DNA from 3 places in the Dorea sp. AF24-7LB genome. Region 1 is predicted to be linked to each of the others. Evidence: riboswitches for the same ligand, from Rfam matches in the RefSeq annotation. Region 1 holds a riboswitch; each other region holds the start of a gene.
What was found. Region 1 has a riboswitch for thiamine pyrophosphate ahead of thiS (sulfur carrier protein ThiS). Riboswitches for the same ligand answer to the same signal wherever they lie in the genome.
Positions count from the first base shown of each region.

Region 2: it holds a riboswitch for thiamine pyrophosphate, as region 1 does, so the genes downstream of both, thiC (phosphomethylpyrimidine synthase ThiC) here and thiS (sulfur carrier protein ThiS) in region 1, are expected to answer to the same signal.
Region 3: it holds a riboswitch for thiamine pyrophosphate, as region 1 does, so the genes downstream of both, DWY31_RS03165 (4-hydroxybutyrate dehydrogenase) here and thiS (sulfur carrier protein ThiS) in region 1, are expected to answer to the same signal.

Region 1 is NZ_QUFR01000005.1:171,025-175,271, reverse strand. Features, by position in the region: gene thiH (2-iminoacetate synthase ThiH) at 1-351, opposite strand, end outside; gene DWY31_RS07280 (thiazole synthase) at 391-1,164, opposite strand; gene thiF (sulfur carrier protein ThiS adenylyltransferase ThiF) at 1,197-1,853, opposite strand; gene thiS (sulfur carrier protein ThiS) at 1,988-2,185, opposite strand; TPP riboswitch at 2,333-2,440, opposite strand; gene DWY31_RS07265 (thiamine pyrophosphate-dependent enzyme) at 2,503-3,435, opposite strand; gene porA (pyruvate ferredoxin oxidoreductase) at 3,453-4,247, opposite strand, start outside.
Region 2 is NZ_QUFR01000003.1:15,959-20,205, forward strand. Features, by position in the region: tRNA gene DWY31_RS04030 (tRNA-Gly) at 92-164, shown strand; gene thiC (phosphomethylpyrimidine synthase ThiC) at 386-1,696, opposite strand; TPP riboswitch at 1,827-1,938, opposite strand; gene DWY31_RS04040 (ABC-F family ATP-binding cassette domain-containing protein) at 1,979-3,535, opposite strand; gene DWY31_RS04045 (hypothetical protein) at 3,546-3,755, opposite strand; gene aspS (aspartate--tRNA ligase) at 3,763-4,247, opposite strand, start outside.
Region 3 is NZ_QUFR01000002.1:153,426-157,672, forward strand. Features, by position in the region: gene thiM (hydroxyethylthiazole kinase) at 1-530, opposite strand, end outside; gene DWY31_RS03165 (4-hydroxybutyrate dehydrogenase) at 581-1,696, opposite strand; TPP riboswitch at 1,814-1,919, opposite strand; tRNA gene DWY31_RS03170 (tRNA-Pro) at 2,148-2,221, opposite strand; tRNA gene DWY31_RS03175 (tRNA-Gln) at 2,277-2,347, opposite strand; gene DWY31_RS03180 (nucleotidyltransferase family protein) at 2,683-3,621, opposite strand; gene glmS (glutamine--fructose-6-phosphate transaminase (isomerizing)) at 3,793-4,247, opposite strand, start outside.

The sequences.
Region 1 (4,247 bases):
ATAATTTGCAATATAAATCGGCGTAAACATATACACACTGTTTCCAAAATGTCTACGTGTCTCATCTTTTGCTGCCTGTGCAATTTCTTCTATAAACGGAAGTGCCGCAGGTGATAAAAGCGCCGCAAAATCTTCTGGTGTTCTGGATGTGTGTGCGATTGCACGCTTTACATCTGCCGCCGTGTATTTATCATAATCGTAAGCTTGCATAGCTTCTACAACCTGATCCAATACTTCTGAGCCGATATCTTCCATTCCCGGCAAATATGTCATATGATCGATTCTGTTTTTCTTCTGATCTTCCAGAATCTCCTCACTTAATATACTTTCATTGATATGTTGATTTTCCATCTTTTTTACCTTCTTGTATTTTTGCAATTTTTGTTAAGATTAATCCTCTAAAAATCCCGTAAGCGGAGAGGATGCGCTGGCGCCTCTTTCGATTGTTCTTCCAAGTCCGGACAGATAAGCACTGCGCCCTGCCTCGATTGCTTTCTTAAATGCTTCTGCCATGACCGGAACATCACCTGCTGTTGCGATTGCTGTATTTGCCATCACTGCCGCTGCGCCCATTTCCATTGCTTCGCATGCCTGTGATGGGCGACCGATTCCGGCATCCACGATGATCGGTAGATCCATTTCATCAATGAGAATCTGTATAAATTCTTTCGTCGCAAGTCCTTTATTGGAACCGATCGGCGCTCCAAGTGGCATAATGCATGCTGCTCCGGCATCTGCCAGCGCTCTTGCCGCATTCAGATCCGGATACATATATGGCATAACTACAAATCCTTCTTTTGCAAGAATTTCCGTTGCTTTTATTGTTTCGTAATTATCCGGCAATAAATATTTGGAGTCGCGGACAACTTCGATTTTTACAAAATCCCCGCATCCAACTTCTCTTGATAATCTTGCGATTCTGACAGCTTCTTCTGCATTTCTTGCTCCGGATGTATTCGGAAGTAATGTTACATTGTCCGGAATATAATCCAGAATATTTGCCAGTCCGCCTTCATTTGCGCGGCGAAGCGCCAGTGTAATGATCTGCGCATCTGCTTTTTCAATGCATGCTTTTACAAGATCCAGTGAAAATTTTCCTGATCCTAAAATAAATCTGGATGTAAATGTGTGTCCTCCCAAACTCCATGTGTCTTTTGTACTCATATGTTTGTCCTCTTTTCTTATTATTTTTTGATTTATATCTCTTCCTCACCAAGAAGCAAGCGTGTGATCATATTTGCTTCATGGGCAGCGCAGATTGCAACTCTTGGCGCCATCAGTCCATTTCCATAACCTGGCTCTGTCACACGGTCACCACACAGGTAAAAGTTCTTCATCAGATGTTCTGTGCGAATTGTATTACTGCTCCCATAGCCTGCCATTCCGGTTGCCGATACCAGTTTCTTTTTCGGAAAATGCTGTAGAATTCCATTTACCAGCATTGCTTTTGCTTCTGGATTATCAAACGCTTCGCATACAATTCCTGCATCTTCAAAAAGAGAAATCAGATTCTCTTCTGTCACTTTCACGCAGTCTGTCCGGATATCAAGATATGGATTAATTTTCAAAAGCAGCGATTTCAACGCATCGGTTTTATACATTCCAAGATGTTCCATAAAGTACTGCTGCCGGTTCAGATTCGTAATATCCACTACGTCAAAATCAATCAAGTGCAAATGCCCGACACCAATTCTTGCAAGTGCATACGCCACATTTGATCCAAGCCCGCCAAGTCCGGCAATTGTCACATGTCCGGCAGATAATTTTTTCTGGATCTCCGGCGAATGACGTTCTTCCAACGCCGCCTGGATCTCTTCTTTTGTTAATGTCTTTGTTGTCTGTCCTTCCATCATTTTCTCCTTTATGTCATTAACTTCCTGGCTCATCTCTTTTTGGTCCGGAACTTTTTTCCTCATCGGTTTCCTCACGCAACTGTCATAATCCCTGTGCTCATCTCTTTTTGTCCCGGACTACTCTTTCTTCCGCTTTAGCCTCCTCCGACAAATGTCACAACTTCCAGACGATCACCGTCTTTCAACATCGTATCGGAATATTCATATTTCGGAAGAATATCTCCATTTAACTCTACCGCAATCCTTTTCATCTGATATCCAGCGTTTTCCAGATAAGCAGCAACAGATATTGACTGTTTCATCTGAATCTCTTTTCCATTTACTGTAATCATTTCACTGCACCTCCTTTTAATCTTAGAAAAAAAGAGTTCACAAAGAAACGTACCCGCGGTGGTGCGCCCCTTCATGAACTCTTGTTCACTCTCAATCTTTTATACCTGTTAATAACAAAAACGGAAGATACCAAAGTATCTTCCGCTCATAACATATTCCTTGCGTTCCTACGTTGGCATTATCCAAATCAGGTATATGGGTCGAAGTTTTAAACTTCCTCTCAGCCTATCACATAAGCTCCCCAGTTCTATTTGATTGTTCTTCTCTAGTATAAATATATTTCACAGATCTGTCAAATATATTTTATATCACATCCTTATCTGGAGCATCTGAACTGAAGTTCTTCCCATCTTCTGTCTACTTCTTTCTGGAAAGCCTCTAACAGATACTCATTGCCTTTCTTGAAAAGATGTTTGAATCTTCCCTGTGGTCTTAAGAAATCTTCGATTGGGAGTTTCTTCTTCGGCTCATAGTTCAGAATCCATTTCCCTTCTACGACCTCAAATAACGGCCAGTAGCATGTCTCTACACCAAGTTCGCAAATCTCCATAATATCCGGCGTATTGTATCTCCATCCACGCGGACATGGTGCCATAATATTCAAGAAAGCAGCGCCTGGTGTATAAATCGCTTTTTCGGATTTGATATGCAGATCTTTAAAGTTCTGTACAAACGTTGTCTGTGCCACATACGGAATATCATGCGCAGCAATTACAGATGCAAGATCTTTTCTGTTCTGTGGTTTTCCGTTACTCTCGCTTCCTACCGGTGTAGTTGTTGTATCTGCATACATCGGTGTTGCAGAAGAACGTTGGATGCCGGTATTCATATAAGCACCGTTGTCATAACAGACATATACCAGATCCTGATTTCTCTCCATTGCTCCGGACAGTGACTGCAGACCAATATCATAAGTACCGCCGTCACCACCAAATGTGATAAATTTGTATGTTTCGTCTAATTTTCCTTTTCGTTTTAATGCTTTGTAGGCACCTTCCACACCACTCATGGTTGCGCCTGCATTTTCAAATGCATTATGAATGTAGCTGTCTTCCCATGCTGTGTATGGGTATGTAAATGTGGATACTTCCAGACATCCTGTTGCATTTCCGATGACTGCTTTATCACCTTCATGAAGACCGCGCAGTACATTACGAACTGCGATTGTTCCACCACATCCGGCACACATTCTGTGTCCTGGCGCCAGACGCTCTGATTTATTCATTGTCTCTTTAAAATTATAACTCATCTTCTCTACGGCCCTCCTTATTCTCTAATTCCAAGATAGCGGTAGGTTTCTCCTGCATCGCCATCTGCGATCATCTGCTTCAGGGCTTCAAATACGCCTTCCATGTCTTCTACGCGCACGTCACGTCCGCCAAGACCGTAGATGTAATTCACTGCCAGCGCATCTGCTTTTGCGCGGTATAATGCACTCATCACATCTGCACCTAACGGTCCGCCATGGTTCGTATAGCTTTCTGCACGGTCCATAATTGCAACTGCTTTCACATTTTTGAGTGTCTCCGCGATCTCATCAGCTGGAAATGGGCGGAACAGACGGATCTTCACAAGTCCGACTTTCTCTCCCTGTTCTCTTAAGCGGTCAATCGCATCTTTTGTTGTTCCTGCTGCAGAACCGATCATTACAACTGCACGCTCAGCATCTTCCATGCAGTAAGATTCAAACAGACCATATTCACGTCCGGATACTTTCGCAAATTCCTTTGCAACCTCCTCTACAACTGCCGGTACATGTTTCATGCCTTCTGCCTGCGAGCGTTTTGCTTCCATATAATAATCTGTGATCGCATATGGACCAACTGCCATCGGGCATTCCGGATTCAGAAGATAATTTTCCGGTTCATATTCTCCAACGAAATTCTTTACCTCTGCGTCATCCAGTAATTCGATATTTTCTACTGCATGACTGGTAATAAATCCATCCTGACAGATCATGATCGGCAGTCTGACATCTGCATGTTCGGAAATGCGATATGCCTGCACCATGTTGTCATATGCTTCCTGATTATTTTCTGCATAAATCTGGATCCAGCCTGC
Region 2 (4,247 bases), on a different contig from region 1:
TTTTTAAAAAAGTGTTGACAAAAACTAATTCACGTAGTATAGTATGTATTGTTCTGAGGAACACATAACACAGAACAACAACTTAAGATATGCGACAGTGGCTCAGTTGGTAGAGTACGACCTTGCCAAGGTCGGGGTCGCGGGTTCGAACCCCGTCTGTCGCTCTTGAAGAGGAATTGCAGTTTGCACTTCCTTTTTTGCATATACGGTGAACCCAAGTACAGATTTTTGCTTGCACTGTATTTGACGAATGTGCCTCATCGAGCTCGCATTGTCCCGGAGGCTATTATTTATAATAGAAAATACAATTTCTTGTTATATAAAAAACTGCAGCAAGATGTCCATAACCAGACACCTTGCTGCAGTTTTTTATAATTCTGAATATTTACAGAATATCAATATATTCTCCTGCCAGCGCTTTATTCATACTGCGGACTGCGCAGAATTTTCCACACATACTGCATGTATCGCTGTGGTCATCTTCCGGACTTCTGCTGTCACGGATTGCTCTTGCTGTATCAGGATCCAGTGCGCATGCATACTGTGCTTCCCAGTCAAGCTTTCTTCTCGCGTCACCCATCTTATCATCAATATCTCTTGCTCCTCTGACACCTTTGGCAATATCAGCCGCATGTGCTGCGATCTTGGAAGCAATGATTCCCTGTTTTACATCATCAACATTCGGAAGTGCCAGATGTTCTGCCGGTGTTACATAACAGAGGAATGCAGCTCCGTTCATAGCAGCCACAGCGCCACCGATAGCGGCAGTAATATGATCATATCCCGGTGCGATGTCTGTAACGAGAGGTCCTAATACATAGAACGGTGCTCCCATACAAATACTCTTCTGCACCTGCATATTTGCTGCGACCTGATCAAGCGGCACATGTCCCGGTCCCTCTACCATAACCTGGACATTGTGATCCCATGCACGCTTTGTCAGTTCGCCAAGGCGTACCAGTTCTTCGATCTGGCATACATCCGTTGCGTCTGCCAGACATCCCGGTCTGCATGCATCTCCCAGAGAAATTGTAACATCATACTCTTCGCAGATGTCCAGGATCTCATCATAATATTCGTAGAACGGGTTTTCTTCTCCAGTCATGCACATCCACGCAAATACAAGACTTCCACCACGGCTTACAATGTTCATTTTTCTCTTATGCTTTTTGATCTGCTCAATCGTTTTTCTTGTGATTCCGCAATGCAGCGTTACAAAATCTACCCCGTCTTCTGCATGCATACGGATAACATCTACAAAATCTTTTGCTGATAAAGTAGCAAGGTCTCTCTGATAATGGATCACACTGTCATATACCGGAACTGTACCGATCATAACCGGACATTCACTTGTCAGTTTGCGGCGGAATGGCTGCGTATTTCCGTGGCTGGACAGATCCATGATCGCCTCTGCGCCAAGATTTACCGCACTCATGACCTTTTCCATCTCAATGTCATAGTCTTTACAGTCTCTGGAAACGCCAAGATTGACATTAATCTTTGTACGGAGCATACTTCCTACCCCTTCCGGATCCAGACAGGTATGATTCTTGTTTGCACAGATCGCTACCTTTCCTTCAGCAACCAGTTTCTGTAATTCTTCTACTGTCATCTTTTCTTTTTCTGCAACTTTTTCCAGTTCTGGTGTAACAATTCCCTTTCTTGCCGCATCCATCTGTGTTGTGTAATTTCTCATTGGATCATCCTCCTGTAAATAAAAATTTTTTTCTGCCATGTAAGCATGGCGCACTTTCCTATTCCATAAAAAAAACGCTTCTGCCACCGCAAAAAACGTTTTCGTATAAAAAGAGATGCGCAGGCATCTCTTCTCTTCCGTAATTCTTCCCTACGTTGGCATTATCCAAATCAGGTTATAGGTCGAAACAAATTATAGTTTCCTCTCAGCCAGCTTTGTACCAGCTCCCTGTAACATTAAATTGTATATTTAATTATAGTTTTGCTCTCTGTAAATGTCAACCTAAAATATCTTTGTTGTCCATTTGCTCATGTCCCAGACTTCCTGCACGACATCTTTATAAAATTCCGGTTCATGACAGATTAAAAGAATACTTCCGCGGTATTCCTGAAGCGCTTTTTTCAGTGCATCCTTGGCGTCTACGTCCAGATGATTGGTCGGCTCATCCAAAAGCAGAAAATTCGTGTCACGGTTGATCAGTTTACAAAGACGGACTTTCGCCTGTTCTCCACCACTCAGAACACGGACCTGACTTTCGATATGCTTTGTCGTAAGCCCGCATTTTGCAAGCGCAGAACGCACTTCATACTGTGTAAAAGACGGAAATTCTTCCCATAACTCTTCGATACAGGTATTTTTATTCTCCCCTTTTACTTCCTGTTCAAAATATCCAAGTTCCAGATTCTCTCCCAGTTCACATTCCCCTTTCAGAGAAGGAAGCAGTCCGAGAATACTTTTAAGAAGTGTTGTCTTTCCAATTCCGTTCGTTCCGACAAGAGCAATTTTCTGTCCCCGTTCCATCGAAAAATTCAGTTTTTTCGATAATGGTTCATCATAACCGATCACAAGATTTTTTGTCTCAAAAAGCATTTTTCCCGGCGTGCGTCCGTAACGGAAATGAAATTCCGGCTTCGGCTTTTCTGCCGCAAGCTCGATCACATCCATTTTATCCAGTTTTTTCTGTCTGGACATTGCCATATTTCTTGTCGATACACGCGCTTTATTCCGTGCCACAAAATCTTTCAACTCACTAATCTCCTGCTGCTGTCTGCGGTATGCTGCTTCCAGCTGTGCCTTCTTTACTGCATAAACTTCCTGAAAATGGTCATAATCGCCCACATAACGGTTCAGTTCCTGATTTTCCATATGATAAATAATATTCACCACATCATTGAGAAATGGGATATCGTGCGAGATCAGTATAAATGCATTTTCATATTCCTGCAAATAGCGTTTCAGCCATGCAATATGTTCTTCATCGAGATAATTAGTTGGCTCATCCAGAAGCAGAATGTCTGGTTTCTCCAGCAATAATTTTGCCAGCAGAACTTTGGTGCGCTGCCCGCCACTTAAGTCTGTAACATCACGGTCTAATCCAAGATCCAGAAGTCCCAGCGCTCTTGCCACTTCTTCTACCTTTGCATCAATTGTATAAAAATCATGCAAAGTCAGCTCATCCTGAATTGTTCCAAGTTCTTCCATTAATTCTGCCATCTGTGCATCATCTGCTGTGCCAAGCAGATCGCATATCTCATTCATGCGGATTTCTTTCTGCAGAAGACTGTCAAATGCAGATTTTAGAACTTCCCGGATTGTCATGCCTTTTTTCAGCACCGCATGCTGATCCAGATATCCTGCATGTACGTTTTTCGACCATTCTACTTTTCCTTCATCCGGCGTCAGTTTTCCAGTCACAATGTTCATGAATGTAGACTTTCCTTCTCCATTGGCTCCTACCAGCCCGATATGTTCACCTTTTAATAACCGAAAAGAAACATCTGAGAAAATGGCTCTGTCTCCAAAGCCATGTGTCAGATGTTCCACGTTTAATATACTCATAGAAAATCTCCTACCCCTCCAGCAGCATTGCAATCGCTGCCGGGTCTTCCTCAGCCGAAGCCTGCACGCACAGCAGTACGTCCTGGACATACGACTGTGCGAAATCAAGCGAGCCGGCAATTTCTATTATTGTTTTGCCTTCTTTATATAATGCAAGAATCTGTTCGATTTCTTTTATCTTCTCTCTGAGTGTTTCATCAGCAATAGATGGATGTTCCATATACTCTCTACTCCTGTTCCTGGGCATTTTCTTCCACTTCAAGTCCCAGCTCATCTAACTGCTTTGCATCAACCGGTGACGGAGCTTCTGTCATAAGATCAGAGGCGTCTTTTACTTTCGGAAATGCAATCACATCACGGATGCTGTCCTGCTTTGCCATAAGCATAACAAGACGATCCAGTCCGTATGCCAGTCCTGCGTGCGGCGGAACTCCATATTTGAATGCTTCAAGCAGGAATCCAAACTGCTCTTGTGCTTGCTCCGGTGTGAACCCGAGAACTTCAAACATCTTGCTCTGAATATCCTGATTGAAGATACGTACACTTCCTCCACCGATCTCGTTACCGTTCAGCACAATATCATATGCCTTTGCACGAACTCTTCCCGGATCACTGTCAATGTACTGAAGATCTTCTTCCATCGGCATAGTAAATGGATGATGCATCGCTGTAAAGCGGTTCTGTTCATCGTTCCACTCAAGTAATGGGAACT
Region 3 (4,247 bases), on a different contig from region 1:
CTCACCAGATCAATCGCCCCTGTAATCGCAACAACACAGTTTGCTTTCTCTGCAAATGCCTTTGCAAATGCGACTGCTTCATCCAGATTCTCTTCTGTCACTGCATCTGCAACATCAGCATCTACGCCTTTTGTTGTACCACTGCCGGATGCCAGGGTTTTGATCTCGGAAATATTTCCACGGATCACGGAAAACGGAATTTCTTCCATCAGAGAAACGGCTGTGTTCGTGCGCAGTGCACTTGCTCCCGCTCCTACCGGATCCAGCAGAATTGCATGTCCAAGTTCTGCCGCTTTCTTTCCAGCCAGCTTCATGCCTTCGATACTTCTTATATTTAATGTGCCGATATTGATATTCAATCCTCCACAGATGGAAGTAATATCTTCCACATCCTGCGGCTCGTCAGACATGATCGGACTTCCGCCACATGCCAGCAATACATTTGCCACATCATTTACGGTTACATAATTTGTGATATTGTGAACCAGAGGGGTTGTCTCTCTGACTTTATTTAACATTTCTCCAAGCATAATTCTCCTCCTAATGTTTGAATATACTATTCTATACTTTCGTATACTATCTAGTACAGTTCTCTGTAAACTGCCTCCATCTGCTCAATGGTAGGCTTCACATAGCTCTGATTTAAAAGTCTCTGCTGACTTGCGTCTACACTTACGGCAAATGAATGGATTTCTTCTTCCTTCATGCCATATTCTCTTAATTTTTTACGACTGATAATCTGGTCTAACAATTCCTGCAGTTTTTCATAGACAACCGCTTCATCACATTCCATCATTTTTGCGAGAAATGCATTCAGACGAATGATTTTGCCGGTCGGATTCATTTTCTGATAAGCAGCAAATACGGCAGTCAGGAACTGATAATTTGCCTCTCCGTGTGCGACATGATACATTCCGCTCAGCGGATAGGACATGGCATGCACCATTCCGGTTCCGGCATTGCCAAATGCAACACCTGCCAGATTACTTGCCACAAGAAAATCTTCCAGCAGCTCCATCCGGTATTCTTTTCCATGAGCGATAATCTCACGGAATCCATGCACGATCATCTCCATTGCTTTCTCGCTGAACATCTCCGTGTAGAGGTTCGCTTTTGGTGATACAAAAGATTCAATCGCATGGATAAATGCATCGATCGCGCTGGTTGCGAAGAACTCATATGGAAGCTCACGCAAAAGTTCCGGGATCAGCACTGCCTCATCTGCATAAATCTCGTCTACGGCGAGTCCTAATTTGCTGTGGATCGAAGTAATCTCTGTAATGGAGACATTGGACACTTCCGATCCTGCGCCACAGGTTGTCGGCACTGCAAGAAGTGTGCGCACTTTGCGAAGCGGTACTTCTTTCCGATAATAGCTCTCTGCTTTCGCTTCCCCGTCCAGTACAAGAATCTTCGCCATATCAATGACAGCTCCACCGCCGATAGCAATGATTCTCTTATAATCTCCCTGACGGAAATCCTCAAGCAGTGCATCGATCATTACATCTGTCGGCTCACCGCTGCCATATTTGCTCTTGTATTCTACATGTGCTTTCAGATTCAGCGGTGCAAAACAGGTCTCGTAAATCCGTTTTGTCGCGAGAATGAAATCATCCGCTCCGATGTTGTATGCTTCCACAAAGCTTTTCACATCATCATATTTCTCGATCACTGATTTCTGCTGAAATAATTTCATGACTGTTGGCCTCCTGTTGTTTTTCTTCTTTTTAGGCTTATTCTTAGCCTTCCTCCGTAAGCTCCAACTTGCACAAAAAAATCCTCCTGTATCTTCGACTGAAGACGAAGGAGGGTTCTGTAATATCTAATACATCCCTACGATGGCATTATCCATATCAGGTTCCGGGTCGAAGTTTCTAAACTTCCTCTCAGCCTATACATAAGCTCCCCTTGTCATCACTCTTTTACTCGTTAATTCATCTACTGTAACTATACTGGATAGTTACAGTCTTAACACAGTTAATGATACTCGCCCCACCAACAGATGTCAAGAAATTGCAATTATAAATCATGCAAGTATGACGCATTTTTCCCATCACCATAAGCTACAGAACTTGCCACCGGCAACTTTCTCCGGATGCCATAGCAAAAAAAAATCTCAAAGCAATAAGCTTTGAGATTCATCTTAATCGGAGTGACAGGATTTGAACCTGCGACCTCTACGTCCCGAACGTAGCGCTCTACCAAGCTGAGCCACACTCCGGCATGTCAACCGAATGTTTCAAACATTCAAAACACTCGGCGCCCCTGCCAAGGAACTACGGATAGAGGACTCGAACCTCTACTAACAGAGTCAGAGTCTGCTGTGCTGCCATTACACCAATCCGCATTACGTAGTTCTCTGTTGCGTTCGTTTTTTATCTTTTGTATTTCATCAGCGAACAAATATTATTATATCAGCAAATCCAAAAATTGCAACCCCTTTTTTTAATTTTTTTCAACTTTTTTGTATTTTCTTGTCGAGCGTCTTTGAAAATGCCCATTTTACGCGGGTTTGCGATGGTTTGCAAATTTACAATTTTTTCGTTTCTATATTATTATACCGTTGATGTAATTGCATTTTCTCATAAAAGCACTCCAACATTACAATAACTTCATAAAATCAAGAAAGACTGTTATAGCATGCGCGCATGCTATAACAGTCTTTCTTATTTCTGATAATTCTTACTTCAAGTCCTCAAACAGTTTCTCAGCGTATACGCCGTCTTCGATCAGTTTGGCAAAAGACTTTACAACATAGTCTTTGTCTTCTTTGTATGTTACACCAAACCATTTGTCATGAGAGTCAAGCACTTTTACAGATACTTTGTCAGCCTGTAATAGTTCATCAATATAAATCGGCAAAAGATATTCTGCTTTCAAGATGTCTTTGTCTCCCATTGTCTCAAAAAACTCTTTGAATCCAGCTTCCAGTATGTCGACAAATTCCGGTGTCAGTCCCCACATATTCATAGATACATAAGATTCCGGATTGATGGCTCTTAGTCCGTCTTCTGTATCGACTGCTGCACCGTCTGCCGTCTTCACAATGTTATGTGTCTCATGAACTGCTGTCAGATAGCCTTTCTCATTCAGTTCACACACACCTCTGGTAACAGATCCATTCTCACTTAATGTGTTCTTCAGGATAAAACCTGCCATGCAGAATGCATTCGCCTTCTCCGGTGTGTAATCTACGAGGAAATCATGAAGCTTAGTAAATGCTTCCTTTCCATAGTAATCATCTGCGTTGATAACTGCAAATGGCTCTTTTAAAACATCTTTGCACGCAAGAACTGCCTGTCCGGTTCCCCACGGTTTCGTACGTCCGGTCGGAAGTTCGATTCCTTCCGGAAGTGCATCCAGCTCCTGGTATGCATATGCAATCTCTACATCCAGATCCGCACAGATTTTCTCAATACGATCTCCGATTGCTTCCTTAAATGCTTCCTTAATGTCCTTACGGATAATAAAGACAATCTTATTAAATCCTGCTTCGATTGCATCATGAATGGAATAATCCATGATGATCTCCCCATGCAGTCCGACCGGTGCCAGCTGTTTGATTCCGCCGCCAAAACGGGATCCGATTCCGGCAGCCATAATAACTAATGTCGTTTTCATTTGTACCTCTCCTTGTTCCAGCATCTCTCAAGCCCGCCATCGGTAGTTTCCTTCAGATGCTATATTGCTCAATATTGCGATAATATTATAGCATTTTCATCACAATATTGAGCACCCTTTTTTATTAATATTCTTTTAATATTTTCTAAACGACCGCCTTTTGCAGGAAGATTACTCTACTGTAACACTCTTCGCAAGGTTTCTCGGCTTGTCTACATCCAGACCTCTTGCAACGCTGACATAATAACCAAGGAGCTGTAACGGGATGACTGCCAGTGATGTTGCAAATAACGGATCTGTCTTTGGAATATATACCGTAAAGTCTGCTGTATCTTCAATATTATACTGTCCAAAGTTTGTAAGTCCCATAAGGTAAGCGCCACGACTCTTGCACTCAACCATGTTAGAAACTGTCTTCTCATAGAGATCCGGCTGTGTCAGAACACCGACAACAAGAATGCCGTCTTCGATCAGAGAAATCGTTCCATGCTTCAATTCACCTGCAGCGTATGCCTCAGAATGAATATAACTGATCTCCTTCATCTTCAGACTTCCTTCCAGGCAGATTGCATAGTCAATACCACGACCTACAAAAAATACGTCTCTTGCATTTGCCTGTTTGGATG